Linked DNA regions of Caldalkalibacillus thermarum. The protein of the gene in region 2 interacts with the protein of the main gene of each other region in a pairwise test. Links are inferred from orthologs where the notes say so. Each region holds a gene or a part of one and is shown on either strand. Other genes may lie near its edges.

Region 1 (3,106 bases), on a different replicon or contig from region 2:
TGTGCGGATTCTCCACAATATCCCGAACGGTGCCATAGAAGCCCACATCATCTGCCAGTTTAATCAAGCCATGGGATTCCAGGAGCTTGAGCACCCGCCCCACTTCGGAGACAGCATCAGGATGGAGAATTTTGGCTCCTTCAGGTAATTCTTCAATGCTGTCATAGTGAGCAGAATAACCGCCCATTGGTTCAATATGCACGCCAGTGACAACCACCAGATCATAGCCATGCTGTTCATTTTGGCTCTCCAGATAAGGAATATGCTGGAAGAAGTTAGCATCCAAGTCTCCTTCAGCCAAAAATTGGTTCGGTAACACATAATCGCTAAACACTTCAACTTGCAACTCAATGCCTTCTTCAGCCAACAGCGGCTTGACCACTTCATTCAGGATTTCAGCATGAGGCACCTGGGTTGCGCCAACAACCAGTTTACCCCCTTCAACTGTACCCTCTTCCTGTCCCTCTTCCTGAGTGGTCTCTTCCTGTGTCTCCTCAGGTGCAGCCTCATCATTTTGTTCCCCTGCCTGACCGCAGGCAGCCAAACCCAAGGCCAGAACAAATACTAAAGAGAGTAAAACTAGTTTTCTCATCTTTTTACACCCCTTTTGAACCGTTTTAATGTATGGTGATGTATGATCAACCTTATCGTTTGTCAATGGCTTTAACGATAAGGTCGCCCACCATTTGAAACAACTGCACAATGATAATGATGGCAACCGTCGCGATCAAGGTAACATCCTGATAATTCATCTGAAAGCCCATGCGGTAAGCATAATAACCTAAGCCGCCGGCACCGACCACCCCGGCCATTGCCGTATAGCCGATCAAGGCAATACCGGTGACAGTCAAACCGGACACCAGGGCCGGTTTGGCTTCCGGAAGCAGCACTTTAAAAATGATCTGCCTGTTGCTGGCTCCCATTGCCTGTGCCGCTTCCACCACCCCTTTGGGGATTTCCCGGAAAGCAATTTCTACTAAACGCGCATAAAACGGTGCTGCGCCTACTATGAGCGCCGGAATGGCAGCGCTCATGCCGTAACCTACCCCGAATATCAAGCGCACATAGGGGATCAGTAAAATAATCAGGATGATAAAAGGAATAGAGCGAAAAATGTTGACAATAGTCCCTGTCACACTATAAAACAATCGGTTTTCCCAAGGATTGCCCCGGGCTGTCATATACAACAAAACCCCCAGAGGAATACCCAAGAGAGCGGTAAAAAACAGGGAGACAACCGTCATATACAGTGTTTCGTAGGTGGCCGCCCACAACTCTTCCAGATAAACGTTGGGGAAGAGCGCCTCCCAGATTTCCATCATGATGCTAGCACCTCCACTCCCACCCCAAGAGACTTAAGGTGGCCGATAGCCCGTTTAATTTCAGCCTCTTCTCCGGTGACCTGAATAAGCAGGGTACCATAGGAGGATTCTTTTAAGCGGCTGATTTTACCCTGTAAAATATTAACTTCGATGTCAAACTGGCGGATCAATTGGCTGATCACCGGTTTGCCAGCCACCTCGCCCATAAACCGGCACTCCACAACCCAGCCCTGATCCACTTGCCAGTCTGCTGCACCAGACAAAATCTCATCCGATTTTGTCACCTGCTGGACAAACCGCTTAGTGATCTCCTGCTGGGGCTGGTGGAAGATGTCTGTCACATCCCCTACTTCAACGACCCGGCCCCCTTCCATCACCGCCACCCGGTCACAAATTTTGCGGATCACATGCATTTCATGGGTGATCAGCACGATGGTCAGACCTAAGCGGCGATTGATCTCTTTTAAGAGATCCAGAATGGAGTCCGTTGTCTTGGGATCCAAAGCGGATGTGGCTTCATCACACAGTAAAACGTGCGGGTCATTAGCCAACGCACGGGCAATGCCCACGCGCTGCTTTTGTCCGCCGCTCAGCTGAGACGGGTATTGATCTTCTTTGCCGTCCAATTCAACCAGCCTGATCAGCTCCTGGGCCCTCTGTTCCCTTTTGGCTTTAGGCACGCCTGCAATTTCCAAAGGAAACATGATATTCTCTTTTACAGTGCGGGACCAGAGCAGGTTAAAGTGTTGAAAAATCATGCCTATTTTTTGCCGTTTCTGGCGCAAGGCTTTAGTCGACAAGGCACTTAAATCTGTGCCATCCAGAATGACTTTACCCTCCGTCGGGGTTTCTAATAAATTAATCATGCGGATCAAGGTGCTCTTACCTGCCCCGCTATAGCCAATCACACCAAAAATCTCGCCTTTTTTAATGGACAGCGAAACGTGATCTACCGCTGTAATTTCTTGTTTATTTGACTTAAACCGCTTAACCACATTTTGTATGTCAATCATTGTTTCACCTGCTTTCCACCCTGGTAAAAGGGCAGAGGAATCAAATAAACAAAAAAATCCTTTCTGAGATGCAGAAAGGATGTCGCTGGTCACTTCATCCTCTCATCTCTCGAAGACTTTTACATCTTCGCAGGAATTGGCACCTTTCCAGACTCTGTCTGGCGGTTGCCGGGTTTCATCGGGCCAGTCCCTCCACCTCTCTGGATAAGAGCGATGTTTTGCTCCTTTTCTGTTTTGACCAGGGGTTGGAATCTCAGCAACAACTTCTGATAAAGTACTATATCACCGTCCACCACACTTGTAAATAGCAACAGCAAAAGATTATATTTTCATAATATTTTCAGAGCTGAGTAAAAATAAAAGAACCTCCTGTGCCGGAACGGGATTCCTTAACAGGAGGCTCTTGCGGTTTCAGTTTTTCCTTTGGTTGTCCCGGCCTCTCCAGCTTATTGTCTTGGCTTTCGGTATTAATATTGTTCCTGTCTGTGGTGTATCTGTCATTATTTTGATTCAGTGGCTTTCTCTCTATTAACCTGTCATCTGGCTTTTCTGACCTATGCAGTTTTACAGGAGATTTAACTGGCCGGGAGTCATTATTTTCTTGCACATGGGCAGGCTGTTTATTCTTTTTATTGGAAACATGAGCAGAAACAACCGGCCCCTGCCCCTGGAAGGACAGCGTATCCTCCTCTTCCGTCTCTTCTTGGCTGTCAGGGGCGTGTTGCTCAACGGCATGTTGCTCAGCATTGTTAGTATTAGTAGGCAAGGTTT
Region 2 (3,090 bases):
GCCATCGCCTCTTTTAAACGTTTGCTGGAAAGGGAACAGGCCCTCAACCCCATGGCCGCTGACCAGGTTCAAACTGATCAAGCCAGGCCATACGTCTATCAATCATAGCCTGCAGCATAAACCTATAATGGATGGTGGTGATGATGGTGCGTCAAGTCAATCGATCACTTTTACAACTGAGACAACCTTTTTTCGTTTTTTTTGTCAGCCTAGCTGCCTTTGGGCTCATCTACCGCTTGGTGGAAGATCCTGTAGGGCTGGCCAGCAATGCTGTTTTGCTGGTTTTGGTGCTAGCTGCATTTTATGGGATCTATCGTTATATTTACCGCAAAGGCAAGCCCACACATCACCACCATCCACCTGTATCCAGGCCTTCGGTCAAAAACAGACACAATCTTGATATACCCACCCTTTCGGGCAAAAGGGCTGCGATAAACAGAAAGCCGAGACAAAAGCGAAAAGATTACCCGTTCAAAGTGATTGAAGGAAATAAAGGCAAAAAGAAAAGACCCTTTTCTTCCTAGGTCTTTGTGCCAGCTGTTAATTCGTTCCGCTTACTTCCTTAGTCTCCCTTTTGACTTTTGCTTTTAATGTTCACTGGTGCCCGCCTGTAGCGGGAGATATAATTTGAAAAACTCCATTGGTCAAAAAAGCGCTTCGCTTCCTCTCGTCCCAAGCGGACGAGCTTTTGTTTTTGTTCCAGCGTTAAATGAAAGTCAGTAGCCCTTATATTTTCAACGGAAATAAACACTGTGCGAATGGCATCATGGTCTTCAATATGACGACGGTCGTGAGCTTCCATCATGGTGGTAAAGATGGCCTTAAACATGCTGAACGGTCCTGAAATTTTCATTGGCTGATAACGATCAGCCCCCTTTAAGCGGAATCCGAATGTGGGCCAGCGGGGAGTCTGTTTGGAATCAAATATCCAAATGGGGTAATTGCTCAATAGCCCCCCGTCAACCACAACAACTTTTTTTTTGTTTTGATTTATCATGACAGGCTGAAAAAAATAAGGAATCGAACAGCTCATTCTAACCGCTCGAGCAATCGGAAATGGAGCAGGGTCGAGGTCATAAAAAGGGAGATCATCAGGAATAATCATGATCCTTCCATTGGTAATGTCAGAAGCAATAATTTTCAATTTTCCCTCCGGCAGATCACCAAAACTCCAAATGCCTTTTTTGATTAACTTGTCTCTTATCCATTGCTCAAGACCGGCAGTATTGTACATGCCATTGCGGAACAGAATATTCAAGGGCTTGCCTATCCCCGGCAGGCGCCCGATCCAATCCGCTTGCAAAAATGCAGGAAATGATAACTCTTCTAAAAGCCCCTCCATCTCTTTTCCCGAATATCCTGCGGCAAGCAAGGCAGCCATAATGGAGCCAGCTGACGTTCCAGCTACACGTTGAAACTGGTATCCCCTTTCTTCCGTTTCCCGAATGGCCCCAATAAAGGCAATGCCTTTCACCCCGCCACCTGCAAATACCGCATCACACTTGAGCAAGTGGTCCCCCTCCAATCATCACTCTATTTAACCATTATATGCTCAAGCACACATCATGACATCAGGGCCACTCTGAACCAAAAAAAGCATCAAATGTCTGAGACATCTGATGCTTTCTCCTCGTCCTCCTGTTCATTCCTTTGCTTGATCATCAGCAAGTCTTCCAAGCGTTTAGGATCCTCCTGAAAGTATTGAACCAGGTATTCAATGCATGTGATCGAATCCTTGCTCAGATGATGTTCAATACCTTCCACGTCTTTATAGATATTTTCTTCAGGTACACCGATCATTTGCAAAAATTCTTCCAGCAGGGTATGCCGGTCTACCAAACGTTTGCCGATCTTTTTTCCTTTTGGTGTCAAAATGAGCCCTCTGTATTTCTCATAAACAAGATATTTATTCTGATCCAGTTTCTGCACCATTTTTGTCACGGACGAGGGGTGAACATTCAAAGCTTCGGCAATATCAGAGACCCGGGCATATCCTTTTTCTTGAATTAATGAATAGATTTGCTCCAAATAATCTTCCATGCTTGGTGTTGGCACCTTCCGTTCCCCCTCACACAGACACAAAACACTGTTAAAAAATAATGCCATAAATTCCATGCGTGCGCATTACTGATAATACACTTATTCCTGGTGAAAAACAAGCCCTATCACGTAAAATATTCATTTTGGCCTTTTTTCATTAGTGTTCAACGCTCATCAAGTGCCATACATTGCAATCAGCGTAAGATGAGGTAAATGATAGCAAAAACGAGAGCAAGCCCAGCGCGCACTCTCGTTTAACTGTGCCTTTCCTTGTTTTTTGAACCCTTCTTGTTTAGCAGTACTATGCTATGTGGAGTTGACAAAGCTTGTCACAACAGCTGCCCACGCTGCTATTTTTTGGGCGCCAGAAACATGCGAAGCATGGCCTGCATCTCTTCCATATTGGGTTGATGTGTAACCAGAAAATGAACAATTTGGTCTTCTTTCTCTTTTGAGACTGGAATGCCTGCCAAGGCCGCTACTTGAGCAATTAATTCCCGCACCTTTTTTTCATTCTGAAGGTCCTCAGGGTTTACTTTACTCGCTAATGCTTTTAAGTCCTTCTCCGACACGTTTGTTTTCTTTTCCACTTGATCAAAAAAGTTATTAGAGTCTTTTCTTTTCGCCACCACATACCCTCCCTAACGAATGTCTCATCATATCTTATGTAACGGGAGAGAGCATGGTGACCTCCCTCAAGATTAGAAATAACGATTAAAATCATCAAAAAAGCGGGATTCCATTTCATGGGTGCGGCCCCGTCGCATGAGATCATCAACAGCCTGCCGGGGCGATTTCCCTTCAAAGAGCACATGGTACAGCTCCTTGGTGATAGGCATCTCTACCTTCTTGTTTTGAGCAATCTGATAAGCGGCCTTGGTTGTCCGCACACCTTCCACCACCATACCCATTGATTGCAACACCTCATTCAAGGGCTTCCCTTGTCCAATGGCATAGCCACAGCGCCAGTTACGGGAATGACGGCTGGTACAGGTCACGATCAGATCCCCTACACCAGCCAATCCGGCAAAGGTTAAAGGATGGGCTCCC

What was found.
Region 1: the proteins of mntR (region 2) and IEW48_RS07000 interact in binary tests that used the Escherichia coli proteins (3 or more experiments, as listed by UniProt). The link is inferred for Caldalkalibacillus thermarum from one-to-one orthologs.

Annotation. Positions count from the first base shown.
Region 1 is NZ_BMKZ01000013.1:37,441-40,546, forward strand. The notes cover bases 328-3,106. They hold IEW48_RS07000 (methionine ABC transporter ATP-binding protein), read right to left. Parts: upstream 2,336-3,106; coding sequence 1,319-2,335; downstream 328-1,318. Other genes in these bases: IEW48_RS06990 (MetQ/NlpA family ABC transporter substrate-binding protein), read right to left, coding at 328-592; IEW48_RS06995 (methionine ABC transporter permease), read right to left, coding at 645-1,322; IEW48_RS07005 (anti-sigma factor domain-containing protein), read right to left, coding at 2,676-3,106. In the rest of the region: more of IEW48_RS06990, read right to left, coding at 1-327. UniProt on the Escherichia coli protein: Part of the ABC transporter complex MetNIQ involved in methionine import. Responsible for energy coupling to the transport system. It has also been shown to be involved in formyl-L-methionine transport.
Region 2 is NZ_BMKZ01000009.1:12,049-15,138, reverse strand. Bases 328-3,090 are described here. They hold mntR (transcriptional regulator MntR), read right to left. Parts: upstream 2,056-3,090; coding sequence 1,600-2,055; downstream 328-1,599. Other genes in these bases: IEW48_RS04995 (NAD(P)H-dependent glycerol-3-phosphate dehydrogenase), read right to left, coding at 2,742-3,090; IEW48_RS05000 (stage VI sporulation protein F), read right to left, coding at 2,391-2,669; IEW48_RS05010 (patatin-like phospholipase family protein), read right to left, coding at 563-1,510; IEW48_RS05015 (SA1362 family protein), read left to right, coding at 328-524. In the rest of the region: IEW48_RS05020 (DUF1385 domain-containing protein), read left to right, coding at 1-108; more of IEW48_RS05015, read left to right, coding at 141-327.